3 regions of the Cupriavidus sp. USMAHM13 genome follow, and region 3 is predicted to be linked to each of the others. Evidence: predicted binding sites of a transcription regulator. Region 3 holds the regulator's gene; each other region holds the start of a gene.
What was found. The regulator LexA, encoded in region 3, represses DNA repair genes until DNA is damaged. The targets are predictions, from matches to a motif close to ACTGTATNNNNATACAGT.

Region 1 (10,534 bases), on a different replicon from region 3:
ATGCCCGCCAGCGCAAGTCCGGCGACAGGTTGCCGCCCACGCCCCGGCCGGCGTGGCGCAGCGCCAGGCTGGCACCGGCGGCGAAGCTGTCGCTGTGCAGCGCCAAGGCTGCCGGCAGCGCCGCCAGCACCGGGTCCGCCTGCGCCAGCGTGGCGTCGCCGGCATGGCGGCCGCGCAGCAGCAGGCCGATCCAGCGCAGTACCCAGGGATGGCGCATGTCCGCCGTCATGGCAGGCTCCGCGCCTGCGCCTGCGCCTGCGTTGCCGGGGCTGGCGGCGGCACCTGCCCGTCCACCCGCCCTGCCATCTGCCCTGCCATCTGCCCTGCCACCTGCCAGGCCCAGGGCCGGCGGCTGCGGTCCTGCTGCTGCCAGGCGCGGATGGCGGGATCGTCCTGCAAGGTCAGCCCGATGTCGTCCAGCCCGAGCAGCAGCGCCTGGCGCCGCAGCGCGTCGATCGGGAAGGGACTGGCCACGCCGTCGGGCGCGGTCAGCGTGGCGGCCTCCAGGTCCACGCGCAGCGGTGCGCCGCCGGCGCACTGCGCGGCCAGGGCCTGCACGGCTTCCAGCGGCAAGCGGATCGGCAGCACACCGTTCTGGAAGCAGTTGCTGTAGAAGATGTCGCCGAAGCTCGGCGCGATCACGCAGCGCACGCCCATGCCCATCAGCGCCCACACCGCGCCCTCGCGCGACGAGCCGCAGCCGAAGTTGGGCCCGGCCAGCAGGATAGGCGCGCCGCGGAAGGCGGCCTGGTTGAGCAGGCAGCCCGGGTCCTCGCTGCCGTCCTCGCGGTAGCGCAGGGCCTCCAGCGCCCAGGGGCCGAGCTGGTCGCGCGCCAGGCTGGTCAGCCGCTCGATGCGGACGATGACATCGGTATCGACGTTGGCGAGCATCAGCGGCACGGCGGCGCCGCTGACCACGGTGAAAGGCTGCAGGCTCATGCAAGGCTCCTGACATCGGTGATGCGGCCGGTGACGGCGGCGGCCGCGGCCATCGCCGGGCTGGCCAGGTGGGTGCGCGCCCCGGGGCCCTGGCGGCCGACGAAGTTGCGGTTGGAGGTGGATACCGAGCGCTGTCCCGGCGGCACCTGCTCGCCGTTGGCGGCCACGCACATGCTGCAGCCGGGCTCGCGCCAGCTGAAGCCGGCCGACTCGAACACCTCGCGCAGGCCTTCGGCCTCAGCCGCCGCCTTGACCGCCACCGAGCCCGGCACGACCCAGGCGGTGACGCCGGGCGCGACGCGGCACCCGCGCAGCACCGCGGCGGCGGCGCGCAGGTCGGACAGGCGCGAGTTGGCACAGGAACCGATGAAGACCCAGTCCACCGGCGTGCCGGCGATCGGCGCGCCGGGCTCCAGTCCCATGTAGGCGAGCGCGTCGGCATAGGCCTGCGCGGCGGCGCCGGCGGCCGCGGGCACGGGGATGCGCGCGTCCACCGCGATGGCGTGCTCCGGGCTGGTGCCCCAGGTGATGGTGGGCACGACCTCGGCCGCGTCGATGCATTCATCGCGGTCGAAGACCGCGTCGGCGTCGCTGGCCAGGGTGCGCCATGCCGCCGCCGCCTGCTCGAACGCGGCGCCGGCCGGCGCATAGGGACGGCCGCGCAGCCAGTCGATGGTGCGCTCGTCCGGGGCGATCAGCGCGAAGCGCGCGCCCAGCTCGACCGCCAGGTTGCACAGGGTCAGCCGTGCCTCCACCTCCAGCGCGCGCACGGCGCTGCCGGCGAACTCGATGGCATGGCCGGCCCCGGCCGCCGCGCCGAAGCGGGCGATCAGGTGCAGCGCCAGGTCCTTGGCGCTGACGCCGGGCGCCAGCGCGCCTTCGCAGCGGATACGCATGCGGCGCGGCTTCTGCAGGCGCAAGGTCTGCGTGGCCAGCGCATGCGTGCTCTCCGACGAGCCGACGCCGAAGGCCAGCGCCCCGACCCCGCCATTGGTACAGGTGTGGCTGTCGCCGCAGACCACGGTCAGGCCGGGCAGCACGATGCCGAGTTCGGGGCCGCTCACGTGCACGATGCCCTGGCCGGGCTCGCCGAGATCGAACAGTGTCACGCCGGCCGCGGCCGCGCGCTCGCGCAGCGCGCTCCACAGCCGCGCGCCGGGCAGGTAGGTGGTGCCGTCGCGCCCGGGCTGGCTGGACACCGCGTGGTCGGGCGTGGCGAAGACCAGGGCGGGGTCGTGCAGCGGCAGGCCGCGCGCCGCCACCTCGGCCAGCGCCGGCGGGCCGGACAGGTCGTGCAGCAGGTGGCGGTCGATGTGCAGCAGCGCCCAGCCGTCGCCCAGTTCGCGCACCACATGCGCATCCCAGAGCTTGTCGAACAGCGTGGCCGGGTTCATGCCGGCCTCGCGGCGTCGCTGCTACCGGGGGTGGCGGGAGCAATGGCGAGCGCCGGTGCACCCGCATTGAAGCGCTGGCGCAGGGCGTCCCACTCGTCGGCGCCGAAGCGGCGGAAAGTCTGCGCCACGCCTGCCGACACCGGCGGCGCGCTGTGCGTCGCCTTCAGTTCCGCCAGCGCGCGGTCGCCCGCCTCGATCGCGGCCTTCAGCATCAGGCCCGGCAGGATGGCCAGCTTGTAGCCCATGGCCTCGGCCTCGCGCAGGTCGAAGATCGGCGTGCGTCCGCCGGGCACCACGTTGAGCAGGCAGGGGCCCTGCACGCGGGCCGGTACCGCGGCCACTTCCTCCAGCGTCTGCGCGGCTTCGACGAAGGCCATGTCGGCGCCGGCGGCGAGCGCCGCCTTGGCGCGCCAGATGGCCTCGTCCAGGCCCAGCACGGCGCGCGCGTCGGTGCGCGCGATGATGACGAAATCCGCCGTGCGGCGCGCCTGCGCCGCCGCCCGCACCAGCGAGACGAAGGCTTCGCGCGAGACCACCTCCTTGCCGTCGAGGTGTCCGCAGCGCTTGGGCGCGACCTGGTCCTCGATATGGATGCCGGCCACGCCGCGGCTCTCGTACTCGCGCACGGTGCGCGTCACGTTCAGTTCGTTGCCGTAGCCGGTATCGGCGTCGGCGATCAGCGGGATGGCGATGGCGCGCGCCATCACCGCGGCGTTCTCCACCATCTCGCTCAGGGTCAGCAGGCCGAAATCGGGAAAGCCGCGCGCGGCCGAGGTCCCGGCTCCGGTCATGTAGGCGGCGGCGAAGCCGGCCTGCTCGATCAGGCGCGCGCCGATGGCGTCATAGGCGCCCGGCGCGATCAGCATGCCGGGCGCCTGCAGGCGCTGGCGCAACAAGGTGGCGGGGTGCATGGTGCGGGCGGTCTCCTCTTGCGGGTAGGCGAATGCCCCCGGGACGGGGGACCGGGGCAGCGTGTGCCCCTCGCCTGTGTTTATGTGTTTATATTCTAATAACAACTAACCAGCAAGGTCAACCGGAACCGGGCGGAGCGGCCAGGGATCCGCGCCACCCTTGTGCTATGCTCCCCGACGCCACCGATCCATCACCCCATGCCCCGCAACACCGCCGACGCAACGCCCGCCCCGCTGCCCCGCATCCCTGGTACCTCCCTGCACCGGCAGCTCTTCCTGGTGCTGCGCGACGAGATCTCGCGCGGCGTCTACGCGCAGACCGGCGCGCTGCCCAAGGAAGAGGCGATCTGCGAGCGCTTCGGCGTCTCGCGCATCACGGTAAGGCGCGCGCTGGCCGACCTCGCCGCGCTCGGGCTGGTGGAGCGGCGCCACGGCCTCGGCACCTTCGTGCGCGCCGGCACGCCGGCGGGGCGCAGCAGTCCCAGCCTGGGCATGATCGACAGCCTGCGCCGCGCGGCGCTGGAAACCGAGGTCGAGGTGCTCGAGGTGGCCCAGGCCGAGCCGCCGCCGGATATCGCCGCGCTGCTGCAGCTCGCGCCCGGCGAGCACGCCGTGCATGCCCTGCGCCTGCGCAGCCTGCAGGGCGAGCCGGTCATGCTGACCGACGCCTGGGTGCCGGCCGCGCTGGGCAAGCGGGTCTCGGCGGCAGCGCTGCGCAAGCATGCGCTGTTCGAGATCCTGATGGCGCAAGGGGTGAAGTTCGGCCGCGTGGTGCAGGAAATCAGCGCCCAGGCTGCCGATCCCCGCTGTGCCCGCTGGCTGAGCACCGAAGTCGGCGCGCCGCTGCTGAAGCTGGTGCGCCTGCTGCACGATCCCGCGGAGCTCCCGGTGCAGCACCTGACGGTGCTGCTGTCGCCGGAACGCAGCCGCATCCTGATGGACATCCCCTCCGAGAAGATCAACACGCTGAGCGCGGGACAGATCGTCCACGATATCGGCCGGCAGGGCTGAGTGCGCGGCGCGGTCGGCGCGGGCGCCGGGGCGTTGGGCCAGGTCCTATCGTCCAGCGGGGAAATTTCCCATATACTGTATATTCATACAGTCAACTGGAAGCCGTGGCCGCATGCTGCCACGCACCCCTCCGCCCGCCTCGCCGCCCAGCCGTCATGCTGTCCGCCACCCGCCGCATCGCCCACCTCGACATGGACGCCTTCTACGCGTCGGTCGAGCTGCTGCGCTACCCCGAACTGCGCGGCCAGCCGGTGGTGATCGGCGGCGGGCGCAATGCCGTGCCGGAGGTGCTGGCCGACGGCAGCCGCCGCTTCGCGCGCCTGCGCGACTACGTCGGACGGGGCGTGGTCACCACCTCGACCTACGAAGCGCGCGCCTTCGGCGTGTTCTCCGCCATGGGCATGATGAAGGCCGCCCAGCTCGCCCCGGACGCGATCCTGCTGCCGACCGACTTCGAGGCCTACCGCCACTACTCGCGCTTGTTCAAGGCGGCGGTGGCGCGCTTCACCGACCAGATCGAGGACCGCGGCATCGACGAGATCTACATCGACCTGAGCGCGGTGCAGGGCGAGGCCGCCGAGGTTGCCGGGCGCATCAAGCAGGCCGTGCGCGAAGCCACCGGCCTGAGCTGCTCGATCTGCGTGGCGCCGAACAAGCTGCTGGCCAAGATCGGCTCCGAGCTGGACAAGCCGGACGGACTGACGCTGCTGCGCATGGAAGACGTGCCGCTGCGCATCTGGCCGCTGCCGGTGCGCAAGGTCAACGGCATCGGGCCCAAGGCGAGCGAGAAGCTGGCCGCGCTGGGCATCGGCACCGTGGGCGAGCTGGCGCGCGCCGACCTGGGGCTGCTGCAGGAGCATTTCGGCCGCAGCTACACCGCCTGGCTGGCGCAGACGGCGCAGGGCTTCGACGAGCGGGCCGTGGTGGTCAGTTCCGAGCCCAAGTCGATCAGCCGCGAGACCACCTTCGAACGCGACCTGCACCCGCGCCGCGACCGCCCGCTGCTGTCGGAAGCCTTCACGGGGCTATGCCTGCGCGTGGCGGACGACCTGCGGCGCAAGGGCTATGTCGGGCGCACCATCGGCATCAAGCTGCGCTATGACGATTTCCGCACGGTGACGCGCGACCTGACCCTGCCGGAGCCCTCGGCCGACGGCGCGGCCATTCGCCGCGCGGCCACCGAATGCCTGCGCCGCGTGCCGCTCGACCGCAAGCTGCGGCTGCTGGGCGTGCGCGTCAGCGCGCTGCTGCCGGTGGAGGAAGCGGCGGGGCTGGCAGCGCTGCCGATCCAGGCCGAACTGCCGTTCGACGCGGCGGACGGCGGCTGAGCCGGGCCGGCGCACGGCCATGTACGCCACGGGCCGGCCGCACACCCCGGCCTTTCTCCCCTCTGCCTTTCTCCCCTGGCCGCCGCTCAACGCGGGGCGCGCAAACGGGCATCCAGGAAGTCGATCAGCGCCCTGACCTTGGGCGGCAGGAAGCGGTTGGGCGGATGCAGCAGCCAGACCGTGCCCACGTAGGCGCGCGCCTCCAGGGTCCAGTCGGCCAGCACGCGCACCACCTCGCCCCGCTGCAGCGCCTGCGCGGCGGCGAAGTCCGGCAGGCTGGCGATGCCCAGTCCCTGCTGCGCCGCCTCCAGCCGCGCGCTGGCGTGGTTGGCGGCATAGCGCCCGCGCACCTCCACGCTCACCGGTGCCGCCGCCTCGGCCGGCGCCGTGCGGCGGAAGCGCCAGCGCTTGTCATCGGCCGTCTCGCCCAGGAACAGGCAGTCGTGCGCGGCCAGCTCGCGCGGATGGCGCGGCTCGCCGCGCGCGGCGAGATAGGCGCGCGATGCGCACAGCACCCACTCGACGCGGCCCAGGCGCCGGCCGGCCAGGCCGGGTGGCGGCTGGTCGGTCAGGCGGATCACCAGGTCGAGGTCGTCGTCGAGCGGATCCAGCGTGGCATCGGAAAACACCAGCCGCAGGTCCACATCGGGACAGGCGCGCAGGAAATCCGGCACCAGCGGATGGATCACGGTCTTGGCGTAGGCGGTCGGCGCGCTCAGGCTGACGCGCCCGGCCGGCCGCGCCGCCAGGGCGCCGGCCGCATCGACGGCGCCGGCCGCCGCGCCGACCAGCTCGCGGCAGTGGCGGTAGACCTGCTCGCCCGAGGCGGTGACACGCACCTTGCGTGTCGAGCGCTCCAGCAGGCGCGTGGCCAGCGCGTCTTCCAGCCGCTTGATCTGCCGGCTGACCGTCGACGGCGTGGTGCCGAGCTGGCGCGCCGCCAGCGAGAAATTGCCGGCATCGACCACGCGGGCGAACACGGCCATGTCGGGCAGCAGCGCAAACAGCTCGTTGGGGTTCATTGCGGGTTCCTTGGCGGATTCTTTGCCGCTGTATGCGCCGATGCGTGCGCCGATGCATGCGTCGATGCATGCGTCGATGCGCTTTCCGGCGTCCCTGCCAGGGACGCGCGCGCGCCGGCAGGGCTGGCCGATCTGTGCGAGCCAGGCATAAAAGATTTGCACGACGACCGGATTATCACCATCCATGCAATACAAGACAATGCTCTCCGTCCGCCCGCCTGCGCACCTGAGCCCGGCGGCCAGCCACGTTCCCGCGCCATCGCGCGTCCTCCGATCCTGCCTTGTCCGTCCTGCCTGCCATGTCCGCCAGAACCGCCACCGCCTCCCTGCTGCCCGACCTGATGCTGCTGACCGTTGCCGCCGTCTGGGGCAGCAGCTACGGCGTGGTCAAGGACGCGCTCGCCGTCTATCCGGTGCTGGGCCTGCTGGCTCTGCGCTTCGGCCTCACCTCCGCGCTGCTGCTGCCGGCGCTGCGCCACCTGCGGCACTGCGACGGCCGCACCGTGGCCGGCATGCTCGGCACCGGCGTGCTGCTGCTGGCCATCTTCCTGTGCGAGACCTTCGGCGTGATGCAGACCCAGGCCTCCCATGCCGCCTTCCTGATCAGCCTGTGCGTGGTGCTGACGCCGTTCGCCGAGTGGCTGCTGCTGGGCCGCATGCCGGCGCGGCGCGAGTGGGCAGCCGTGGCGCTGTCGCTGCTGGGCGCCGCCCTGCTCACCGGCGGCTCGCTGCGCCTGCAGGCCGGCGACGTGCTGATGCTGGCCGCGGCCCTGCTGCGCGCCGTCATTGTCTGCGTGACCAAGCGCATGATGCGCGAGCGCGCGGGCCGGCCCGTGCCGCCCGCGCTGCTGCTGACCGCCGTGCAGTCGGGCGTGGTCGCGCTGGGCAGCGCGGCGGTGCTGCTGGGCGTGCCCGCCCAATGGCAGGCGCTACCGGCGCCAAGCCTGCATGCGGGCTTCTGGGCCAGCGTGGTCTACCTGGTGGGGGCCTGCACCTTGTTTGCCTTCTTCGCGCAGAACTACGCGATCCGGCGCAGCCAGCCCACCCGCGTGGCGCTGCTGATGGGCAGCGAGCCCGCCTTCGGCGCCCTGTTCGCCTGCCTGTGGCTGGGCGAACGGATCGCGCCGGCGGGCTGGGCCGGCGGCGCGCTGATCGTCGGGGCGTCGCTGCTGGCGACGGTGCGCTGGCGCCGCCTGCCGCGGGCCGGCCTGGCGCTGGAATCCTGACTTGAGGGGTGCCGCGCGGCCGGCGGGCACGAGGGAATCGTGCCGGGGCAGCGGTAGAAGGAAAGGCGGGGCCGCGGCAAAGGGCGGTGCCGTGCCGCTGTGCCGCGCGACAGCCAAGAGCGCCGCCTGCGGCGCCCTTGCGCGATCAAGCCGAAGTGGTGGTGGAGGTGGAGGTGGAGGTGGAGGTGGAGGTGGAGGTGGCCTCGAAGACAGCCGGTTCGCCAGCGGCGGCAACCGGTGCGTCTGCCACAGATACCACAGGTGCCACGGACTCGGCGGCCACCGGCTCTGCGGGCATCGTTTCGGTCTGCGGCTGCGCGGCCGGTGCGGCTTGCGCGGGCTGAGCCGCGGCTTCCTGGCCTTCCACCGGCTGGCCTTCGGCCGGCTTGCCGCCCGCCTGGGCCGGGCGACGCTGGCCGCGCGCGCGGCGCTCGCCACGCTCGCCGCCCTTCTCGCCGCCCTTCTCAGCGCCGTTCTCACCACCCTTGCCGCCGCCCTTGCCACCACGCGGGCGGCGCGCGGACAGCCACTTGGCGCGCTGGGCCTGTGCCGCCGTCACTTCGCCGGCCGCGTTGCCTTGCAGGTCGACGCGTGCCGCGCCGGCCACCATGCAGGTCCAGTAGCGGCTGCCCTGGCACCAGGTGGCGAGCGCTTCCTTGATCTGCGCTTCATCCAGGCCCAGCTTGGCGGACTGCTGCACGAGGTCGTGCATGATGCCCAGCTTGAGGGGCAGCTTGGGCTCGGGCTTCTTGGGGAAGGCCTTGGGGAAATGCTTCTGCAGGCGCCGGATCGCTTCGATCACCGGGTCGACCGGCTCGGCCTTGGCCTTGCCCTCGGGACGGCCCTTCGCTTCCGGGCGGCCCTTCGCTTCCGGGCGGCCCTTCGCTTCCGGGCGTGCCTTGGCATCCGGGCGCGCCTTGGCCTTGGCTGGCGGCTTGCCCTGCTGCGCCGGCTTGGCGGCGGCCGCGTTCTGCTTGGCCTGTGCCACGAGTTGCGCCTTCAAGGCGGCAAGTTGTTCGAAACCCATAGTGCGTCTGATCGGAAAACAGACGCCCATTCTAGCAGGCTGCCGCGACCTTCCGCCCTGCCCCCGCCCGGCCCCGGCCGGCACCGGTGGCACGGGCCACCGGCGCGGCAGATGCTCAGCGCGTGAGCGCGCCGCCGGCGCGCTCACGCTGGGCGGCGAGGTAGGCGTCACGCGAGGGCTGCAGGTGCTGCCGGCACAACGCGACCAGCTCCTCGCGGCGTCCCGCGCGCAGCGCGTCGATCATGGCCCAGTGTTCCTGGCGCGCGCGCTCGCGGTAGGCAGCGGTGGCCAGCGAGCCGAAGCGGATCGGATGGGTGCGCCGCGCATACTCGGCGATGGCCTGCAGCAGCACGGTGTTGCCGGCCAGTGCAAACAGCTCGCGATGGAACTGCTGGTTGATGCGGAAGACCGCGTGCGCATCGCCTGCGGCGACGGCGGCGTCATGGCGCCGCTGCACCGCCACCAGCGCCTGCAGCCGCACCGGCGGCACGGGCAGCGGGATCAGCGCGGCGGCCTGTGCTTCCAGCAGCTCGCGCAGGCCGAACAGTTCCACCACTTCTTCCGGCTCGAAGGCGCGCACCAGCGCGCCGACATTGCGCCGGCGCTCGACCGCGCCCATCTGTTCGAGCGCGGACAGCGCCTGGCGCACCACATGGCGCTTCAGGCCGAAGCGCTCCATCAGGTCGTCCTCGACCAGGCGCTCGCGCGGATGCAGGCGCCCGAAGACGATGTCCTCTTCCAGGGCGTCGATGGCACGCTGCAGCGCATCGGGCACGTCGGGTGCATCGGACGCGTCGGGTGCGTCGGGTGCACCGTCCAGGGCTTGGTCCGCCATCGCTCAGCGCTCGCGCGGCACCGTGTCCACGGTGCCGCCGGCCCGCAGGAAGTCGAAGTCCACGCCCTGGTCGGCCTGCGTCACGGTTTCCAGGAAGAGCTTGCGGTAGCCGCGCTCGGCGCGCGGGCGCACCACCGGTTGCTCGGCCGCCCGGCGCGCCAGTTCCGCGTCGTCGACCAGCAGCGCCAGCTCGCGCCGCGCCACCGACAGGCGGATGCGATCGCCGCTGCGCACCAGGGCGAGCGGTCCGCCGATGGCGGCCTCCGGCGTCACGTGCAGCACGATGGTGCCGGCCGCGGTGCCGCTCATGCGGCCGTCCGACACGCGCACCATGTCCTTGACGCCGGCCCGCGCCAGCTTCTTCGGGATCGGCATGTAGCCCGCCTCGGGCATGCCCGGCGCGCCGGTGGGGCCGATGCGCTTGAGCACCAGGATGTCGTCGGCCTTGACGTCGAGGGCCTCGTCGTCGATGCGGTGCGCCATGTCCTCGGCGTCCTCGAACACGACCGCTCGCCCCTCGTGCTCCATCAGGGCGGGGTTGGCCGCCGACTGCTTGATGATGGCGCCGCCCGGCGCCAGGTTGCCGCGCAGCACCGCCAGGCCGCCGGCCGGGTAGATCGGCTCGGCGCGGCTGCGGATGACCTCCTGGGCGAATGGCGGCGGCGCGGCGTCCAGCTCCTCGCCCAGCGTGCGGCCCGACACGGTCAGCGCATCGAGGTGCAGCAGGGGCCGCAGCTCGCGCAGCAGCGCCGGCATGCCGCCCGCCTTGTGGAAGTCCTCCATATAGTGCTGGCCCGAAGGTTTCAGGTCGACCAGCACCGGTGTCTCGCGGCTCATGCGG
Region 2 (10,534 bases), 2.0 Mb from region 3:
GCACCTCGCCTGAGTAACATTTCCTTGCAAATCAAAGGCTTGATGCGGCTCCTGGCGCTGGCATGCACGTTGCAAAGAGTCCTGTGGCAGCGCCGCGACCGGAACGGCGCGCGGCCGCGGCGGCTCTCCCGCCGGGCCTAAAGAACCGAGGACGACATCATGAGGAAACCCTTCTACAAGATCCTGTACGTACAGGTGCTGTTCGCCATCCTGGTCGGCATCGTGCTGGGACACTTCTGGCCGGATACCGGCATCTCGATGAAGCCGCTCGGGGATGGCTTCATCAAGCTGATCAAGATGATCATCGGGCCGATCATCTTCTGTACCGTGGTGTCGGGCATCGCCGGCATGCGCGACATGAAGAAGGTCGGCCGGGTCGGCGGCAAGGCGCTGCTGTACTTCGAGGTCATCTCCACCTTCGCGCTGCTGATCGGCCTGGGCGCGGCCCACCTGCTGCAGCCGGGCGCGGGCTTCAACATCGATCCGGCCACGCTGGATACCAAGTCGATTTCGCAGTACGTGTCCAAGGCGCATGGCCAGAGCACGGTCGAGTTCCTGATGCACATCATCCCGGACACGATCTTCAGCGCCTTCTCCAACGGCGACATCCTGCAGATCCTGCTGGTCTCGCTGTTCTTCGGCTCCGCGCTGGCCGCCATGGGCGACCGCTCGCGCATCGTCTTCGACCTGGTCGAGCAGGTCTCCAAGGTCTTCTTCCACATCGTCCACGTGATCACCAAGGTCGCCCCGCTGGGCGCCTTCGGCGCGATGGCCTTCACCATCGGCAAGTACGGTCTCGGCTCGCTGGTGCCGCTGCTCAAGCTGATCGGCACCTTCTACTTCACGGCGATCGTGTTCGTGCTGGTGGTGCTCGGCACGGTGGCGCGCCTGACCGGCTTCTCCATCATCCGCTTCGTCGCCTACATCAAGGAAGAACTGCTGATCGTGCTGGGCACCAGCTCGTCGGAAGCGGCGCTGCCCCACCTGATGGAAAAGCTGGAACGGCTCGGCTGCTCCAAGTCGGTGGTCGGCCTGGTGGTGCCCACCGGCTATTCGTTCAACCTGGACGGCACCAATATCTACATGACGATGGCGGTGCTGTTCATCGCGCAGGCCACCGGCATCGAGCTGACGCTGATGCAGCAGCTCACCATCCTGGCCGTGGCCATGATCACCTCCAAGGGCGCCAGCGGCGTGACCGGTTCCGGCTTCATCACGCTGGCGGCAACGCTGGCCGTGGTGCCTGACATCCCGGTGGCCGGCATGGTGCTGATCCTGGGCATCGACCGCTTCATGAGCGAATGCCGCGCGCTGACCAATATCATCGGCAACGGCGTGGCGACGGTGGTGGTGTCGGCCTGGGAGCGCGAGCTCGACCGCACCCAACTGGCCCGCGCGCTGCGCCACGGCGGCGAACTGGCCGACGATCTTGGCGACGCAGGACAGAGCGCCCGCTGAGAGGGCGCAGGGCGGCCGCGCCGACGGGCGCGGCCAGCGGGTATCATCGGCGCGAGATCCTTCGCCCGCGCCGATGCCGCATTCCGACGATTTCCTCGCCGTGCATGACCCCGCTGCCGCACGCCAGGCTTCGGCGCCCGGCGGCGACGGGCGCTGGTGGGGGTTTATCGCCGCGCTCGCCGGCGGCCTGCTGCTGCTGTGCTGCGCCACCTGGCTGCTCTCCGTGCAGCGCGGCATCGGCGCGCTGGAGCGCGACACCGCCACCCGCGCGGACCGCTACGCAGCGACCCTGGAGGCCACGCTGGACCGCTACGAGTTCCTGCCGGCGCTGGTTTCCTTCCATCCCTTCGTCCACCAGCTGCTGGCCGCGCCCGACGACCCCGCGCGCGTGGCGGCGGCCAACCGCTACCTGGACGACGTCAACCGCAATGCCCATGCCTCGGCCACCTATGTGATCGCCGCCAACGGCCGGGCGCTGGCCGCCAGCAACTATGCCGACCCGGGCAGCTTCGTCGGCACCGACTACCGCTTCCGCCCCTATTTCCAGATCGCCTCGCGCGGCCGGGTCGCGCGCTACTACGCCATCGGCGTGACCAGCGACGAGCCAGGCTACTACATCGCCCAGCCGGTCGAGTCCGGCGGGCGCGTGATCGGCGTGACGGTGGTCAAGCTCAACCTCGAATGGTTCCAGCGCGCCGGCGGCGACCGCGCCGAGCCGCTGATGGTCAGCGACGAGCACGGCGTGGTCTTCCTGTCCTCGGTGCCGGCCTGGCAGTACCGTACGCTGCAGCCGCTGTCGCAGGGACTGGAGGCCGAACTGGCGGCCACGCGCCAGTACCACGACCGCGAGGTCTCGCCGCTGGCGCTGCATGCGCTCAGTTCGCCCGTGACCCGCTGGCTCAACAGCACCGTGCTGGGGCCGGGCTCGCGGCTGGTCGGCGTGGCGCGCCAGGCGGCCCCGGGGCATGCGGCAGGCAGCACCGCCGATGCGGTGCGCGTCGGCAGCGAGCGCGCCGACCGCTACCTGGAGGTCAGCCGCAAGGTGGGGCCGGCCGACTGGACCATGCACGTGATGGCCTCGGTCGACCCGGTGCTGGCCGGTGCGCGCAATGCCACCATCGGCGCCGCGCTGGCCTACGCCTGCGCCTGCCTGCTGCTGGTCAACTGGCGCCAGCGCCGCCAGCGCGCGCGCGACATGCAATACAGCCGGCGGCTGCTGGAGGCCGCCTACGACGAGCTGGAGCGCCGCGTCGAGGCGCGGACGGCCGACCTGATGGCCATCAACGAGCAGCTCGAGGGCGAGGTGGTCGAGCGCACGCGTGCCGAAAACGAGTTGCGCGCGACCCAGGACGAGCTGGTGCAGGCCAGCAAGCTGGCCGCGCTCGGCCAGATGGCGGCCGGTATCACCCATGAACTGAACCAGCCGCTGGCCGCGCTGCGCACCTTCTCCGACAACACGCGCGTGCTGCTCGAACGCGGCCAGCTCGATGCCGCGGCCGGCAACCTGGTCGCCATCGCCGACCTTACCGAGCGCATGGGGAAGATCACCGGCCAGCTCAAGCTGTTCGCCGGCAAGGCGCGGCAGCGCCGCCACGCGGTCGCGCTGCAAGGCGCGCTGGACCACGTGCTGGCGCTGCTGGCACCGCGCCTGGCGGGTGTGGGCCTGAGCTGCAGCGGGCTGGAGGCGGAGCCCGGCCTGGCCGTCTGGGCCGATGAACTCAAGCTCGAGCAGGTGCTGCTCAATCTGGTCGCCAATGCGCTCGACGCAGTGGCGGCCGCGGCGCCGGACCAGCCGCGCATCGCGCTGACGGTCAGCGCCGGCGCGGAGACGGTGACGGTGGCGGTGCGCGACAATGGCACTGGCATTGCGCCCGAGGCGCTGCCCCATCTGTTCGAGCCCTTCTTCACCACCAAGGAGATCGGCCAGGGGCTGGGCCTCGGCCTGGCCATCTCCTCGTCCATCGTGCGTGAGTTCGGCGGCCAGCTCAGCGCGGCCGGCGCCGAGGGCGGCGGTGCCGAATTCCTGCTGGTGCTGCGCCGAGCGCCCGGCCAGCAGGTCGCCGCCGTTGGCCGCGATGCCGGGGTCCATCCATGAGAACTGCCATGCAAGAAGGTCTGCGAGTCCTGTTTGTCGAAGACGAGCCCCTGGTGCGCCAGGCCACGGCCCAGAGCCTGGAACTGGCCGGCTTCTCCGTGCTGGCGCTGCCCTCGGCGGAAGCCGCCATGCCGCACCTGGCGGCGGACTTTCCCGGCGTGCTGGTGACGGACGTGCGCCTGTCGGGCGCCAGCGGCCTCGACCTGCTGCATCACTGCCGCAACGCGGCGCCCGGCGTGCCGGTGATCCTGGTCACCGGCCACGGCGATATCACCATGGCGGTGCAGGCCATGCGCGAAGGCGCCTACGATTTCATCGAGAAGCCCTTCGGCGCCGACCGCCTGACCGACACCGTGCGGCGCGCGCTGGAACGGCGCGCGCTGGAGCTGGAGAACCGTGCGTTGCGGCGCGAGCTGGCAGGGCCGGCCGGGAGCACCCGCATCATCGGCCGCTCGCCCGCCATCGAACAGGTACGTGCGCTGGTGGCCAACGTCGCGCCCACCGACGTGCCGGTGATGATCAACGGCGAGACCGGCACCGGCAAGGAACTGGTGGCACGCAGCCTGCACGCGCTCTCGACACGGCACGACGGGCCTTTCATCGCCCTGAACTGCGGCGCGGTGCCGGAGGCCATCTTCGAGAGCGAGATGTTCGGCCACGAGGCCGGAGCCTTCACCGGTGCCGGCAAGCGCCGCATCGGCAAGCTCGAACATGCCTCGGGCGGCACGCTCTTCCTCGACGAGATCGAAAGCATGCCGCTGGCACTGCAGGTCAAGCTGCTGCGGGTGCTGCAGGAAGGCATGCTGGAACGGCTCGGCTCCAATACCTCGATTCCCATCGACGTGCGCATCGTCGCCGCGGCCAAGGGCGATATGGAAGCCCTGGTGGCGCAGGGCGCCTTCCGCCAGGACCTTTACTACCGGCTCAACGTGGTCACCATCCCGCTGCCGCCACTGCGCGAGCGGCGCGAGGACATCGTGTCCCTGTTCGAGCATTTCATGCTGGTCGCCGCGGTGCGCTACCAGCGCCCGGTGCCGCTGCTGGCCGAAGCGCAGCGCCAGGCGCTGATGCAGCGTCCCTGGCCCGGCAACGTGCGTGAACTGCGCAATGCCGCCGACCGCCTGGTGCTGGGCGTGCCCGAAGGCGGCGCAGCGGCCGCCGCCGCCGACGACGGCATGCCGCTCAAGGAGCGCATGGAGCGCTACGAGCGCGCGCTGATCGCCGACACGCTGGCCCGCACCGGCGGCGCCGTCAGCCAGGCCGCCGACCTGCTGCAGGTGGGCAAGGCGACGCTGTACGAGAAGATCAAGCGCTACGGGTTGTAGCGGTGAGGGTGTGTGCGGGTGAGGTGCGGGTGAGGGTGCACCAACACCAATCGCCAAGCACACTGTCTTGGCTCCCTCTCCCCGCATGGAGAGAGGGCGGGGGAGAGGGGTGGTCTAGCAAGGCGCCACACCCAGCGAAGCCAACGGTGTAACCCAGCACGCCAGCGCTAGCGCCACATCTTGCGCATCTTCGCCGCCAGGTCCACCGCCGGCAGCGCGCTGCGTGCCGGTGCGGCATCCACCGGGGGGGGCGGTGGCCAGGCGCGGCTGTGGAAGTTGCCCATCACGCGATTGGGCAGGAAGCGCGTACGCGAGGCGTAGACGTGGCGGTCGCCGTAGCCTGGCTGCTGGTGCACGTAGAAGCGCTGCGGTACCACCACGTCGAGGTGGTCGCGCGCGCGCGTCATCGCCACGTAGAGCAGGCGGCGCTCTTCCTCGATTTCCTCGGTGGTGCCGGTGGCCAGGTCCGAGGGCAGGCAGCCGTCCACGGCATTGAGCAGGTAGACCGCCTTCCATTCCTGTCCCTTGGCCGAGTGGATGGTGGACAGGATCAGGTAGTCCTCGTCGCGCAGCGGCACGCCGGATTCGTCGCTGGAGGCGTCGGGCGGATCGAGCGTCAGTTCGGTGAGGAAGCGTTCGCGCGAGGCGTAGGTCGCGGCGATGCGTTCGAGTTGCTGCAGGTCGGCCTGGCGCGCCGCGGCATCGTCGTGCATGCGTTCCAGGTGCGGCAGGTACCAGGCCACCACCTGCTCGAACCCGGCAGGCCAGGACGAGGCTGGTGCCAGCAGCGCGCGTGCCAGCGCCAGCAGGTCGGCCCAGGCCGGTTCCGCGGCCGCGGGGGGCGTGAAGGATTCCAGCGCGAACAGCGGTTGGGTGGCCACGGCGATGGCGTCGAGCATGCGCCCGGCGGTCTTGGGGCCGAAGCCCGGCAGCAGCTGCAGCGCGCGGAAGCCGGCGATGCGGTCGCGCGGGTTCTGCAGCCAGCGCAGCATGGCCAGCACATCCTTGACGTGGCCGGACTCGAGGAACTTGAGCCCGCCGAACTTCACGAAGGGGATGTTGCGCCGGGTCAGTTCGATCTCGAGCTGGGCGCTGTGGTCGGCCGCACGGAACAGCACCGCCTGCGACAGCAGCGCCAGCCCGGCCTCGCGCCGCTCCAGGATGCGCTCGACCACATAGCGTGCCTGCTCGGCCTCGTCGGCCACCACCACCACGCCGGGCTTCTCGGCCGAGGCGCGCTCGCTCCACAGCTCCTTGCTGTAGCGTTCCGCGGCCTGGGCGATGACGGCGTTGGCGGCGGCGAGGATGGGCTGGGTGGAACGGTAGTTGCGCTCCAGCGTGACGCGCGCCGCGGGGGGCGAGAAGTGCTCGGGGAAGTCGAGGATGTTGCGCACCGTGGCACCGCGGAAGGCGTAGATCGACTGAGCGTCGTCGCCGACCACGGTCAGGCCGCGCCCGTCGGGCTTGAGCGCGAGCAGGATGGAGGCCTGCAGCGCGTTGGTGTCCTGGTACTCGTCGACCAGCACATGGTCGAAGCGTGCGCCCATGTCCGCCGCCAGCGCGGGCTCGCCCAGCGCCTGCGCCCAGTAGAGCAACAGGTCGTCGTAGTCGAGCACCTGCTGGTCCTGCTTGGCCTCGACGTAGGCGGCGAACAGGGTGCGCAGCGCCTCTTCCCACATCGCATAGCGCGGGAAATGGCGCCGCAGCACCTCGTCCAGCGGCGCCTGGGTATTCACCGCGCGCGAATAGATGGCCAGGCAGGTTTCCTTGCGTGGAAAGCGCGCGGTCTGCTCGGACAGGCCGAGATCGTGGCGCACCATGTGCATCAGGTCGGCGGCGTCGCCGCGGTCGCTGATGGTGAAGGCGGGCGACAGTCCGATCGTCTCCGCGTATTCGCGCAGCAGGCGGGCGCCGATCGCGTGGAAGGTGCCCGACCATTGCAGTGCCGCCCGTCCGGCGCCGCTGCCGCCGACGGCACGGTCGACGATGCGTTCGACGCGCCGGCCCATCTCGGCGGCGGCGCGGCGCGAGAAGGTCAGCAGCAGGATGCGGCGCGGGTCGGTTCCCGACAGCACCAGGTGGGCGACACGGTGCGCGAGCGTGTTGGTCTTGCCGGAGCCGGCGCCGGCGATGATCAGCAGCGGGCGCTCGCCATCGTGTTCGGCGGCGGCGCGCTGCTCCGGATTGAGGCCGGCAAGGTGCGCGGCCGGCGCGGGCTCAGGGAGCACGGTCGCGGTGGCGGCGTCCGTGCCGGCGTCGGCAGGAAGTAGATCGAGGTCGAGGTCGGGAGAGGCTGGCATGGCGGCGGCGGGCTGGCGCCAACTGTATATCCATACAGCGGTTCTGCGCAAGCCGGCAGCGTCCGGTGCGGCGTGGCGGCCGCCCGCGGCCGGCCTTCGCATGGCGCCGGCGTCTCACCGGCGGGCGCGTGCCAAAAACAAAGCCGCCCGGGAGGGGCGGCTGGTATGCGCCTGGCGGTCCGGGCCGCCGGGAACCGCTCAGGCCGACTTGGCCAGGGCCCCGTCCAGCAGCTTGTGCAGCGCATCCCACTCGGGCTCGCCCACGTAGCGCTTCAAGATGCGGCCATCCTTGTCGACCACGAAGGTGGTCGGCGTCAGCTGCACGTCGCCGAAGGCCTTGGCGGCCGTGCCGCCGGCGTCCATCGCCACCTTGAAGGGCAGCTGGCGCGTCTGGGCGTAATTCATCACATACATCGGCGGGTCATAGTTCATCGCCACCGCGACGAATTCCAGTCCCTTGTCCTTGTACTGCTGATAGGTGCGCACCATCTCGGGCATCTCCTTGACGCAGGTGGCGCAGCTGGTGGCCCAGAAGTTGACCAGGTAGACCTTGCCCTTCAGGTCGGCGGTGCTGATCTTCTGGCCGGAAAGCAGGGTGAACTCGGCCGCCGGCACGGTTGCGGCGGGCGTGATGGCGCGATAGCCGAACCAGCCGAACAGGGCCACCACGAACAGGGTGGCGATCAGCGGCCAGCGCTTGCGCGTGGCGGGGGAAGCAGGGGTCGTCATATTCCGTCGTGCAAGGCGTCGGTGGCGGGCAGGCGCGGGCTGTGGCAGCGCCGGTTCAGCGGACATTCTAATGCCTCGCGCGCAGGCCTGCCGGCGCGCATCCGGGGGGTGGCGATCCTGCGGCAATCTGCCGCAGCGATGCGCCGCGGACGCGCTGCTTCCGTGTTGCCTAAGCGTTGCCTAAGTGTTGCCTCAGCGCGGCCCGGCGAGGGCGGCGCGCGCGGCTTCCAGGCGCTGTTCGAGGTAGGCGCCGTAGAAGTCCGGCTGCAGGCCGCGTAGCGGGGGCGCCGCCTCGCGGCCGTGGGCGTCGAGGAAGAGCACGGTAGGTGCGAACGCCAGCCCGCGCGCGCGGGCCCAGGCACGTGCGCCGGTCATGGTGCCGTCAGCGTCGCGCAGCGGCGCATCGGTGCCGATGTCCAGTTCGCGCGCCGTGATCTCGCCGGCGGCAGCCATCGGGCCCAGATAGTTGCGCCGCACGGTTTCGCAGTAGCCGCAGCCGGGCAGGGACAGCAGCAGCACCAGCGGCCCGCCGCGGCGCGTGGCCTCGCGCCCCTGGGCGCCGAGATCGGTCGCGCCCGGCAGCGTGCTCGCCGCCAAGGCCGGCAGCGCGGCACCGGCCAGGGCCAGCCCGGCCAGCCAGCGCCGCGCGCGGCCTGCCGGCGCGGCGGGGCGGACAGGGGGCGGGGTGGTAGACAGGGTGGTGGGCAAGGCGGTGGACAAGATGAGGGGCGGCATGATCTGGGCGGAGAAGCGCACGATCCCGGATAATAGCCCTTCGTGCCCTCCGGCCTCGTGCCGCGGGGCTCCCGACCGACCAGGATGTCCCCGTCCGCCGCCATGTCCCGTTCCCGCCGAACCGTCTACCTGCTGGCCGCGCTGGCGCTCGCTGCCGCGGCCTGCTCGCCGCGCTACGACTGGCGCACGGTATTGTCCAATGAGGGCGCCTATGCGGCCCTCTATCCGGGCAAGCCGTCCAGCGCGGCACGCGAAGTGGCCATCGGCGGCCGCCACCTGCCGATGACGATGGAGGCGGCGCGCGTCGACGAGACGCTGTTCGCCGTGGGTGTGGTGACGCTGCCCGATGACGATGCCGTCCGCCGTGGCGAGGCCCTGGCGGCCATGCAGTCCGGCCTGCTGGCCAACCTGGGCGCGCATCCCGTCGAGCCGCCGCACACGCGGGCAATCAAGGTGATGTCGGCGGCACAACCGCCGGTGGCGCTCGATGGGTTGGAGCTGGAGGTGGTGGCAGTCTCGCCGCAGGACCAGTCGCCGCGCCGCTTGACGGCGCGCCTGGTGGGCTCCGGCAGGCACGTCTACCAGGCCGTGGTGCTGGAGGCGGGCGAGGCGGCGCGCGACCGCCGCCAGTCCGAGCAGGTAGGGCAGTTTCTCGACGGCTTCCATCCCTTCTGACGGGAGCCGTTGCTGCCGCGGCCGTGCCGGCATTGCCGGGCGGAGGCGCGCAGCGATCGAATCTTGAATGGCATAAACCAGGAGCAAAGCAATGCGTTGGGAAGTCTGGCTGGCCTATTTCGCCGCCTGTTGGCTGATCGCCCTGTCACCCGGATCGGGTGCCGTGCTGTCGATGAGTCATGGCCTGTCCTATGGCCTGAGGAAGGCCAGCACCACCATCTTCGGCCTGCAGGCCGGGCTGGTGATCATCCTGCTGGTGGCGGGCGGCGGCCTGGGCGCGCTGCTGATCGCCTCCGAGCACGCCTTCGCGGTGGTCAAGACGGTCGGGGCGCTTTACCTGATCTACCTGGGCATCCAGCAATGGCGCGCCAAGGTGGACGCCGCCCCGCAGGCCGAAGGCGGGGCGGTGCGCACCACCGTGATGAGCCCGCGCCGACGCTTCGCCACCGGGTTGCTGACCAATGTCACCAACCCGAAGGGCATCATCTTCATGGTCGCGGTGCTGCCGCAGTTCATCGACCCGACCCATGCGCTGGCGCCGCAGTTGGCGCTGCTGGCCGTCACCATGTGCGGTGTCGACCTGATCGTGATGCACGGCTATGCCTTGCTGGCGTCGCGCATGCAGGGCTTGTTCCGCAATGCCCGCGCCGTACGCTGGCAGAACCGCGTCTTCGGCAGCGTGCTGATGGCGGTGGGCGCCGCGCTGTTCTTCGTGCGTCGCCATCCGGCCGGCTGACGGCCTGCCGCGCGGGCACCGGGGCGCGCGCGCGGCGCGGCCGAGTATTTCCTGTATGGTCTTCTCTGGCGGGGCGTGGCCGGGTTTGCTTCAATGAATGGCATAGGGTCCAACCGGAGAAGCCCGATGCCTCGCTTCACGCTGCCGCGCTCCAGGCCGGCCCATTCCGCACCGCCGATCGAGGAGCCGACGCCACCAGGCATTCCGCCCGACCTGCCTCCGATCGAGGAACCGCCGCCGCCTCCAGTCGAACCGCCCGTCGCCGGGCCGGCGGCCGCCCGCTAGCGGTGGAGGCGCCGGCGACGGCTCATGGCGTGCGCAGTACGCGGCGGTATTGGATGGCTTCCGCCGCGTGCGGCGCGTCCACCTGGCCGGCATCGGCGAGGTCGGCGATGGTGCGGGCGATCTTCAGCGCCCGGAAGTAGGCGCGCGCCGACCAGCCGAAGCCGGCCATCGCCTCACGCAACAGGGATTGCGCCGC
Region 3 (10,534 bases):
CACCGAGCCCACGCCGACGATGGCGCCGGTGATGGTATGGGTGGTGGACACGGGCACGCCCAGCGCGGAAGCGATGAACAAGGTCAGCGCACCGCCGGTCTCCGCGCAGAAGCCGCCGACCGGCTTGAGCTTGGTGATCTTCTGCCCCATGGTGCGCACGATGCGCCAGCCGCCGAACAGCGTGCCCATACCGATCGCCACGTAGCAGCAGACGATGACCCACACCGGGGGCTCGGCGCCACCGGCGGCCACGTGGCCGCTGGCGATCAGCAGCATCCAGATGATGCCGATGGTCTTCTGCGCGTCGTTGCCGCCGTGGCCCAGGCTGTACATCGAGGCGGACAGCAGCTGCAGCCGGCGGAACCAGCGGTCGACGCGCGACGGCGGCGTGCGGAAAAAGGTCCAGCCGACGATCACCATCATCAGCGAACCGAGCACCATGCCGAGCAGCGGCGAGATCAGGATGAAGGCCACCGTCTTCAGCAGGCCGCCGCCCACCAGTGCGCCGGTGCCCGACTTGGCCACCGCCGCACCGACCAGGCCGCCGATCAACGCATGCGACGACGATGACGGAATGCCGTAGTACCAGGTGATCAGGTTCCAGGCGATCGCCCCCATCAGCGCGCCGAACACCACATAGTGGTCGACGATCGCCACGTCGATGGTGCCGGTGCCCACGGTGGCGGCGACCTTGAGGTGGAAGATGAAGATCGCGACCACATTGCACATGGCCGCCATCGCCACCGCATGGTGGGGCTTGAGCACCCCGGTGGAGACCACGGTCGCGATGGAGTTTGCCGCGTCATGGAAGCCGTTCATGAAATCGAACAGCAAGGCGAGCGCCACCAGCAGGGCGATCACCCACAGGCTCATTTGTACGGTCTGCATGCGGGTACGCGCCTCAGGCGTTCTCGAGGACGATGCCCTCGATGATGTTCGCCACGTCCTCGCACTTGTCGGTGATGGTCTCGAGCTGCTCGTAGATGGCCTTCAGCTTGATCAGACGCTTGACGTCGGTCTCGTCGCGGAACAGCTTGGACATGGCGGCACGCATCACGCGGTCGGCTTCCGACTCGAGCTGGTCGATCTGCTGGGCAGTCTTCAGGATGGTGCTGGCATTGCTCATGTCCTCGAGCAGGCCCACGGCGATCTTGACCTGGTCGCAGCACTGCACGCAGATGGCGGCCAGGCGGCGTGCCTCCTCGGTCAGGCTGGTCACGTCGTACAGCGAGATGGTTTCCGCCACGTCCTCCATCAGGTCGAGGATGTCGTCCATGGTGGTGATCAGCTTGTGGATCTCGTCACGGTCCAGCGGCGTGATGAAGGTCTTGTGCAGCAGGTCGATGGTGTCGTGCGTGATGCGGTCGGCCTTCTTCTCGGTGGCCTGCACGCGGCGCGCATGCGCTTCGGCATTCGGCAGGTCGTTCACCAAGACCTCGAGTTCGCGCGCGGCGGTGGTCGCGCATTCCGCGTGCTGGTTGAAATATTCGAAGAACTTGCCCTCGGTGGGCATGAATCGGCCGAACATGAAATGTTCCTTGTCGTAGCGCCGGGGGGCGCCGCTGGGATTGTTGCGGGGGGTGGATGCGGCGGACACAGGTCCGCATGACACGACAGCCGCGCGAAGGCGGCTGTCATCAAGTCGCAATATTTTACAGGGTTGCCGGCGCCGCGCCGCGACAATCGACGCAATTTGCGTCTGCTTCCCGCGAAGCCGCGCCGGTGCTGGCGTCAGGTGTCGTTGTCGAAGAAGGCCGGACCGCCGCTGAAGTTGTCGAACTTGGTGAACTGGCCCAGGAAGGTCAGGCGCACCGTGCCGATCGGACCGTTACGCTGCTTGCCGATGATGATCTCGGCCGTGCCCTTGTCCTGCGAATCCGGGTTGTAGACTTCGTCGCGGTAGATGAACAGGATCACGTCGGCATCCTGCTCGATGGCGCCGGATTCGCGTAAGTCTGACATCACCGGCCGCTTGTTCGGCCGCTGTTCCAGGCTGCGGTTGAGCTGCGACAGCGCGATCACCGGGCAGTTCAGCTCTTTGGCCAGGCCCTTGAGCGAACGCGAGATCTCGGAAATCTCGGTGGCGCGGTTCTCGCCGCCACCCGAGCCCGACATCAGCTGCAGGTAATCGATGATGATCAGGCCGAGCTGGCCGCACTGGCGCGCCAGCCGGCGCGAGCGCGCGCGCAGCTCCATCGGGTTCAGCGCGGGCGTCTCGTCGATGAAGAGCTGGGCATCGTTCATGCGCTGGATCGCATGGGTCAGCCGCGGCCAGTCCTCGTCGAGCAGGCGCCCCGTGCGCAGCCGGTGCTGGTCGAGCCGGCCGACCGAACCGAGCATACGCATGGCGAGCTGGGTACCCGCCATTTCCATCGAGAAGACCGCGACCGGCAGCCCCTGCTCGACAGCGACGTGCTCGCCGATATTGAGCGAGAACGCCGTCTTACCCATCGACGGACGCCCGGCGACGATGACCAGGTCGCCCGGCTGCATGCCGCTGGTCATCCGGTCCAGGTCGATGAAGCCGGTAGGCACGCCCGTCACGTCGGACGTCGAATCGCGGTGGTACAGCTCGTCGATGCGCTCCACCACCTGGGTCAGCAGCGGCTGGATCTCCTGGAAGCCGGCCTGCCCGCGCGCGCCTTCCTCGGCGATGGCGAAGACCTTGGATTCGGCTTCGTCGAGCAGCTCGCGCACCTCGCGGCCCTTGGGCGCGAAAGCGGCGGTGGCGATATCGTCGGCCACCGTCACCAGCTTGCGCAGCACCGAGCGCTCGCGCACGATTTCCGCATAGCGGCGGATATTGGCCGCACTCGGCGTGTTCTGCGCCAGCGAATTGAGATAGGCCAGGCCGCCGACTTCCTCCGCCTTGCCTGCCACCTGCAGCATCTCGTAGACGGTGATGACGTCGGCGGGCTTGGTGGCCGAGATCAGGCGGGCGATGCTCTGGAAGATCAGCCGATGGTCGAAGCGGTAGAAGTCCGCCTCCGACAGGAAATCCGCGATGCGGTCCCAGGCGGCGTTGTCCAGCAGCAGGCCGCCGAGCACCGATTGCTCGGCCTCGATGGAGTGCGGCGGGACCTTGAGGTTGTCTAGTTGGGGGTCGGCGACGGGCGCATTCATGGGGGGCAATTATAGCGGCGACGGGGCCCGGCCCGCGCGGAGAATTCGGCAGTGGCGAACCACTGTGGCGTCGGCGGCGTCACGCGACGGACAAGAAAAAAGGCAGAAGCCCAAGCTTCTGCCTTTTCTCGTGATCCGAACCGGCCGGTGCGTGCCGCTGCGGGCACCGCTCCAGCCTGGCGCCGGAATCTCAGACCTGCTCGCCCAGCACCGAGACGGTCACGTCGACCACCACGTCGGTGTGCAGCGCCACGCTGACCGGATGGTCGCCGACCATCTTCAGCGGACCGTTCGGCAGGCGGACCTGCGCCTTCTCGACGACGAAGCCTTGCGGAGCCAGGGCTTCGGCGATGTCGGCGTTGGTCACCGAGCCGAACAGGCGGCCATCCACACCCGACTTCTGGGTGATCTGGATGGTCAGGCCGTTCAGCTTCTCGCCTTCCGCCTGGGCGGCGGCCAGCTTCTCGGCGGCAGCCTTTTCCAGGTCGGCACGCTTGGCTTCGAATTCTTCGATGGCGGACTGGGTCGCGCGGCGGGCCTTCTTGCTCGGGATCAGGAAGTTACGGGCGTAACCGTCCTTCACGCGAACGATGTCACCCAGGTTGCCCAGGTTGACGACTTTTTCAAGCAGAATGACTTGCATCGTATATCTCTCCTTTACCTAGGGCCTGGACAATCAGTTCTTGTGCAGGTCGGTGTACGGCAGCAGCGCGAGGAAACGCGCACGCTTGATAGCCGTATCGAGCTGACGCTGATAGTGCGCCTTGGTACCGGTCAGGCGTGCCGGCGTGATCTTGCCGTTGTCGCCGATGAAGTCCTTCAGGGTGTCCAGATCCTTGTAGTCGATCTGTTCCACGCCAGCCACGGTGAAGCGGCAGAAGCGCTTGCGCTTGAACAGCGGGTTCTGCTGCTGGAAGCGCTTCTTGTTCTTGTTGTCACGTTTGACGAATGCCATGATTCAATCCTTTTCGAATGCTTTACATCCAGTGATGTGAAAGACGAGAGCCTTGCTGTTGCGATGCTTGCGGGCCAGGAAGCCTTCGCAGTCGAGCAGCGTGCCCAGCGGCATGCGCTCCAGGCGCTGGCCGACCGGGCCGATGCCCATCGCCGCGATGGCGAACTCGATCTGCCGGGGAATCTGCGCCTCGACCACCTCGCCAGCGTGCTGCAGCAAGCAGTTCACGACAGGCACGCCGGCCGGCGTGTAGCGCAGGGCTTCGCGTTCGACTAGGGTCGCGGACAGCCGCAACTGGTTCAACGCGCGCCTCCTTGCTGGTCCCGGGCCACCCTGCCGATCCGGCCGGGCAGCGCTCTAGCGCACCGCACCGCCGATCAGGCGGCCTGGCTCTCGCTGCTTTGTTGCGCGGCCTTGCGGGCTTCTTCGCGCTGCACTTCCTTCATCATCGGCGAGGGAGCGGTTTCGGCCTTCTTGGTCTGGACGATCAGGTGACGCAGCACCGCATCGTTGAACTTGAACGCGTGTTCGAGTTCGGCCAGGGTTTCCTTGCCGCATTCGATGTTCAGGCAAACGTAGTGAGCCTTGGCCAGCTTCTGGATCATGTAGGCCAGTTGGCGACGACCCCAGTCTTCCACGCGGTGAACCTGGCCATTCTGCGAGGTGACCAGCGACTTGTAACGCTCGATCATCGCGGGCACTTGTTCGCTCTGGTCCGGATGGACGATAAAGACGATTTCGTAATGACGCATTGACGCTCCTTTTGGGATGAGCCACCCGGGCGTCACGTCCGGTGCGGCAAGGTTGGATAGCCTGCCATTATAGCCCGCAGCAAGCTGGCACGGCAAGCAGACTGCCCGCTCAGCACTGCGCGAAGCACTGCTGCAGCCGGCCAGGGTCCGCCGCCAGCCGAGGATCCCGAGCCAGAGCGAGCAACAGCAGCGCGCGCGCCTTGTAGGGATTCAGGTCACCCGCGGAGACGAACAGGCCGGCGCCAGGATTCGGCAGTGCCGGAATCGATACATGGCCCGCACCGGTGCGAGAACTGCGCACCACCGCGACACCTGCGCGCGCCGCGTCGGCCAGCGCGGCAGCCAGCGCCTCGTGAATCGAACCGTTCCCCGCCGCCGCCACCACCAGGCCCGCCGCGCCGGCAGCCACCAGCGCGTCGACGACGATACGGGAGGGCTGCGCATAGCTCGGCACAATTTCCACCAGCGGCCACTCCCCGGCTGGCAGCGGCCAGGACCGCTCGACCCGGCGCAATGGCGCGCGCATGAAGCTCACCAGGTCATCCTGGACGAAACCGAGCGGGCCGCCCACCGGCGACACGAAGGCATCGACCGCCGAGGTATGTGCCTTGACGACATCCCGCGCAGCATGGATCTGCTGGTTCAGCACCACCAGCACGCCACGGCCGCACGCCTCCGGATGGGCCGCCACACGCACGGCATCGAGAAGATTGAGCGGGCCATCCGCCGACAGGGAGGTCGAAGGCCGCATGGCCGCGGTCATCACTACGGGAACCGGTACCGCACAGGACAGGTGCAGCAGCATGGCCGTCTCTTCCAGGGTATCGGTACCGTGAGTCACCACCACACCCGCCACATCGGGCTGGGCGCACCAGAATGCCACGCGCGCCTGCAGTCTGGCCCACAGCGCAAAGCCCATGTCCTTGCTGTCGACCTGGGCCACCTGCTCGGCCTCCAGGCGCGCCACCGACTTCAACGCCGGCACGGCATCCAGCAGCGCCGTCACCGGCACCGTGGCTGCCTGGTAATGCGCACTGCTGGCCGCGCTGGCGGCGGAACCGGCGATGGTGCCGCCGGTGGCAAGCACGACGATGCGGGGAAGCTTGGACATATCAGGGCGGGAACACGGGTGAGCCGCGATTGTAACCGTACGCCCAACCACCATCACTCCGCCGCACCGGCCACAGGTCGCGCAAATTCCACTTGCACTTCGTCACATACTGTATAAAATCACAGCATACTGTTTAAACATACAGTACCCCTGACACCAAGAACAAAGCGGCGACTCCATGGCAACCCTGACTCCGCGGCAACAACAGATCTTCGACCTGATCCGCAACACGATCCGCCGCACCGGCTTTCCGCCTACGCGCGCAGAGATCGCCGCGGAGTTCGGCTTCTCCTCCCCGAATGCCGCCGAGGAACATCTGCGGGCACTGGCGCGCAAGGGCGTGATCGAGTTGACCCCGGGCGCCTCGCGCGGCATCCGCCTCAAGGTCTCGCGCAGCGATTCGGAAACACCGGACCAGTTCACATTGCCGATGGCCGGCGTGATGCAACTGACCCTGCCGCTGGTCGGCCGCGTCGCGGCAGGCAGCCCCATCCTCGCCGCCGAGCACATCGACCGGCAGTATCAGGTGGATGCCTCGGTCTTCGACGAACAGCCCGACTATCTGCTGCGCGTACGCGGCCTCAGCATGCGCGATGCCGGCATCCTCGACGGCGACCTGCTCGCAGTCAAGCGCGCCAGCGAGGCCAGCAACGGCAAGATCGTGGTAGCACGCCTTGGCGAGGACGTCACTGTCAAACGCTTCAAGCGACGAGGCGACAGCATCGAGCTGATTGCCGAGAACCCCGACTACCCCAACATCCTCGTGAAACCGGGAGAAGAAGAGTTCTCTCTCGAGGGTATCGCGGTCGGACTGATCCGTCCGGCCGGCTTCTAGCGCAGCCGGCCCGACCCCTCGCCGCCGCCAGGTCTGCAGCGTGGCGGCACCTGCCTCACCGTTCCGAAGGCGCCCGCCGACGCTGGCGCCATCCCCCGACTATTGTCAATCGACAGGTGCAACCATGCCGCAAGCCAATACCATCTCCGCCCGCCGCCCGGTCAAGCCAGTGCCTTTCCGCCAATGCAAGGGCGTGCGCATCTACCAAGGCGCGCAGCGCCGCACCATGGTCGGCAGCATGGCCGCCATCTGCCGCATGCTGGAGTTGGCCGAGCCGGCCAAGCTGCACGTCTGAGCCTGCGCGGCACCCGAGTACGCACGGATACGTGACAGGCGCGGCTCGCCGTGCCGTGCCTGTCACGCCGGGCATTCGCTTTGCCGCATTCGCTTTGCCGCGCATCTGCTTTGCATGATGCACGACGGCGCCCGAGCAATCGCATGCCCGAGCGGTCGTCGCGCACCAACGATTCCGCGATGTTCCATGGCGCCTTCAATCCGCGTCCAACCCTCTGCCTATGCCAGGCAATGCGTAGGGTGTCCCTCCCTTGATGCACACTCCGCCCCTCGTTCGAAGGGGGCATTTCCGTATCTTTACCGTTGTTTGCAATTGCAGCGGCGCGCAGCACGTCAGTGCCGGCGAGATTCGCGTGCCGGCTCGCTAGAATGGCCGCTGACATTGGAATAGCGCCGCACCGGCAGCAGCTCCATCTGCGGAGTCGCCGGCAAGACTGACAGGCGCTCGTACGCGCCGCGCTGCTGCATTGCCGAGGCATACCACGCTGCCTGCCTCGGCACACCGACCACCCTCCGGACAGCGCTCCCGGCCACCACAACGACTACAGATCGGGGACCTCGCTTGCCGCTTCAAACTGTCCAGGTTCTGGCCTTGGGCAATCCCGCCATCGCCACGCTGCTATCCCTGTGCTTCCTGCTGGCCTGGAGCTACGAGCGCGCGCAGCGTCACCTGCTGATGTTCTGCGCATCGTTCCTGATCTATGCCTTGGCCGCGTCAGCGCAGATCCTGCAACTGCCGCGCGACGCTGGCGTGAACCTGCTGCTGTCCTGCGCGCTCTACCTGGGTAGCACCCTGTTGCTGTTGCGCGGCGTCGTAGCACGCGCCGACGCGCAGTTCGATGCCGTGCCGCTGACCACGCTGGCCTGTCTGCAGTTGATCGCGCTGGCGTACTTCCACTATGCCGACGACCAGATCGCGGCACGCATCTACATACTCCACGGCGGCATCGCAGTGATGCTGCTGACCGGCGTCGCGCGGCTTGGCAAACTGCGCCTGGGCGCCGCCGTCGACCGCGCGCTGTATTGGATCCTGCTGGCGTTTGCGCTGAGCTTCGTGCCACGCTCGGCGCTGACCATCACATCCGCCGCGTCCGGCAACGCCGACTCACTAGCGCACTCGCCCTTCTGGATCGCACTGCAGCTCAGCCTGGTACTGTTCGGCATCGTGCTCGGCCTGGCCCTGCTCGCAGGCGCCATGTCCGACGTGATCGACAAGCTGCGCGAGGAACGCGACACCGATCCCCTGACCCGCCTCCACAACCGCCGTAGCTTCGAGGTGCTGGCTGAGCGCGAGATTCCGCCCCGCCAAGGCCAGCCGCTCAGCGTGCTGCTCTGCGATATCGATCACTTCAAGCACATCAACGACACCCACGGCCACGCCGCTGGCGACACGGTCCTGTCGGAATTCGGCCACCTGGTCCTCGCAAGCATCCGCCATCGGGACATTGCAGGCCGCATCGGCGGCGAAGAGTTCGCCATCCTGCTGCCCGGCACCGACGTTGCGAGCGCGCTGCACCTCGCCGAACGCCTGCGCCACACGCTCGAGACGACGGCATTCGAGGCCCTGCCCGGCACATGTACCGTGACCGCCAGCTTCGGCGTCACCGCGCTCGCCGCCGGGGAATCGCTAGATGACCTGCTGACCCGGGCCGACATGCTGCTTTACACCGCCAAGCGCGAGGGAAGGAATTGCGTGGCATTCGAGCACAATCCGCCACCGGCACAACTGGCGAACTCCCGCCAGGCGGCCTAGGCAGGATCCGCAGCGCGACGAGGAGCAAGGACGACTATCAGCCGACCTTGCCTGAAAACCGGTGCGACCTCAGTCCTTACCAGCCACCTGCGCGCCGGCAGCTCCGCCTGACGCCGCAGGCCAGGGCTCCGCATGCTCGATCGGTGCGGCCTTGCCGTTGCCCAGGATAGCTCCATCCACAGCGTACTTGGCAGCGACCCGCGCCTGCACTGCATCCATGACGGCACGCACCGCCGGCCCCGCACCTTCTGAGGCCGCCACCCCGGTGGCCGCCCGGGCCTTGGCGCCAAGCGGATAGAACACAAACTCGACACCCTCCGGCACCCCCGCCTCCTTGGCCAGGCGCCGGTTAAGCTTGCGCAGGTATTGCTTCTTCGAGACCGTCGTTTTCGCCATCGCCATCTCCTGGAGAGTCGAGCAATGCTAGCATGGCAGGACGAGGCACCGTATCGAATGGTCTACGCCATCCATTGGCCGCAACCGCAACAGGCCCGGGAACGGCTGCCGAGAAAGCATCGGCACATCGAAGTCAAAGCGTGCAATCGGGAGCTATGCCAACCGCATCGTTGGACAAGCCCGCATCCCTAACTTAACGACTGGGATTTCCCCGTGAAAACAGCACACTACCGCGCGGCGAGCCCAAAGCAAAACGGCCGCTTCTGCAAGCGGCCGTTCTACAAGAAATTCCTGGGGTGGCTGATGGGACTCGAACCCACGACGACAGGAATCACAATCCTGGACTCTACCAACTGAGCTACAGCCACCGTCGTTTTGCTGCTTTCGATTCGTTGCGAACCGTCGATCAGCGAAAACCAAGATTATACGGAGAAGTTTCCGTCATGGCTAGTACTCAACACAAAATTTTTCAGCACCCACCGAGAGCCGCTGACGCATGCCCGAGAAACAGCATGCGCCGTCCAGCGCCGTCCACCAGCTCAACGACGGCTCAGGTCCCACTTCGACTCGAGCAGGACCGCCTCCTTGATCGCTTCGATCGTGTCGGACTCCGTGTCGAACAGGCCCAGCAGGCGGCGAGACCTGCCGTTCAGCACGTCGGCCTGCAAGGCTTTGCTGGCCTCTCCATCGATGCCGAAGCGCCAGCAATAGCGCGCCGTCCACTTGCCGTCCTGCAGCCGCTCGGCTACCCACACGACGCGGAAGCCTTCGAATTCCACGCCAAACAACTCGTCCAATGTCCTGCCCTCCAAGCTCAGATGCTCCCCCGCATCCCGGCCGGCCTGCCGACGGCGGCCGCACTCTCTCTTTCTCTGCTAGCTCTATTGTCTCGCAGTTGCCTCTCTGCTCGCGCGCCGCAAGGGAACCAATCGAGCGAGGTGCGGGACTGAACCGTATTGCCAACCCGATCCCGACACCCTTCCTCATGACCTCCCTGCTACGCCTCGCCATCGTCCTGCTGGCCAGCGCACTGGCCGCATGCGCCGCCACGGGCAGCGAGACCGCCGGTACCGGCATCTCGACCTACGGCACCATCGACGTCGGGATCAGCCACACCCGCTGACCCACTTCCCTGTCGACCCAAGCAGTGCCGTCTTTGAACATGATAGACGCGCGAGCAGGGGCCTAGGGAATGTCGGCAAGCAAGCGGAACTTTTGAGAGATATCCCACCCTAAAGACTTTACGCCCGCGACCACATGTGGCGCAAGCTGCATAATATCGATTCGGGCCGCAAGAAGCTCGACGAACCACAGG

Region 1: the regulator LexA is predicted to act here: its motif matches at 4,330-4,347, upstream of dinB (DNA polymerase IV).
Region 2: the regulator LexA is predicted to act here: its motif matches at 7,200-7,217, upstream of BKK81_RS03960 (ATP-dependent helicase).

Annotation. Positions count from the first base shown of each region.
Region 1 is NZ_CP017752.1:1,916,706-1,927,239, reverse strand. Features, by position in the region: gene BKK81_RS26740 (YbhB/YbcL family Raf kinase inhibitor-like protein) at 1-229, opposite strand, end outside; gene leuD (3-isopropylmalate dehydratase small subunit) at 226-939, opposite strand; gene BKK81_RS26730 (3-isopropylmalate dehydratase large subunit) at 936-2,333, opposite strand; gene BKK81_RS26725 (isocitrate lyase/PEP mutase family protein) at 2,330-3,244, opposite strand; gene BKK81_RS26720 (GntR family transcriptional regulator) at 3,443-4,255, shown strand; gene dinB (DNA polymerase IV) at 4,411-5,583, shown strand; gene BKK81_RS26710 (LysR family transcriptional regulator) at 5,670-6,605, opposite strand; gene BKK81_RS26705 (DMT family transporter) at 6,905-7,831, shown strand; gene BKK81_RS26700 (ProQ/FinO family protein) at 7,977-8,858, opposite strand; gene BKK81_RS26695 (GntR family transcriptional regulator) at 8,974-9,693, opposite strand; gene BKK81_RS26690 (IlvD/Edd family dehydratase) at 9,697-10,534, opposite strand, start outside.
Region 2 is NZ_CP017751.1:878,261-888,794, forward strand. Features, by position in the region: gene BKK81_RS03945 (dicarboxylate/amino acid:cation symporter) at 160-1,458, shown strand; gene BKK81_RS03950 (sensor histidine kinase) at 1,532-3,553, shown strand; gene BKK81_RS03955 (sigma-54-dependent transcriptional regulator) at 3,562-4,878, shown strand; gene BKK81_RS03960 (ATP-dependent helicase) at 5,046-7,178, opposite strand; gene BKK81_RS03965 (TlpA disulfide reductase family protein) at 7,377-7,907, opposite strand; gene BKK81_RS03970 (thioredoxin) at 8,100-8,642, opposite strand; gene BKK81_RS03975 (hypothetical protein) at 8,745-9,317, shown strand; gene BKK81_RS03980 (LysE family transporter) at 9,409-10,053, shown strand; gene BKK81_RS03985 (YifB family Mg chelatase-like AAA ATPase) at 10,361-10,534, opposite strand, start outside.
Region 3 is NZ_CP017751.1:3,049,984-3,060,517, forward strand. Features, by position in the region: gene BKK81_RS13400 (inorganic phosphate transporter) at 1-888, opposite strand, end outside; gene BKK81_RS13405 (DUF47 domain-containing protein) at 902-1,528, opposite strand; gene BKK81_RS13410 (replicative DNA helicase) at 1,732-3,123, opposite strand; gene rplI (50S ribosomal protein L9) at 3,314-3,766, opposite strand; gene rpsR (30S ribosomal protein S18) at 3,800-4,078, opposite strand; gene priB (primosomal replication protein N) at 4,082-4,381, opposite strand; gene rpsF (30S ribosomal protein S6) at 4,456-4,830, opposite strand; gene BKK81_RS13435 (asparaginase) at 4,940-5,941, opposite strand; gene lexA (transcriptional repressor LexA) at 6,120-6,776, shown strand; gene BKK81_RS36035 (hypothetical protein) at 6,901-7,071, shown strand; gene BKK81_RS13445 (GGDEF domain-containing protein) at 7,663-8,823, shown strand; gene BKK81_RS13450 (hypothetical protein) at 8,893-9,219, opposite strand; tRNA gene BKK81_RS13455 (tRNA-His) at 9,512-9,587, opposite strand; gene BKK81_RS13460 (hypothetical protein) at 9,759-10,016, opposite strand; gene BKK81_RS36040 (hypothetical protein) at 10,205-10,342, shown strand.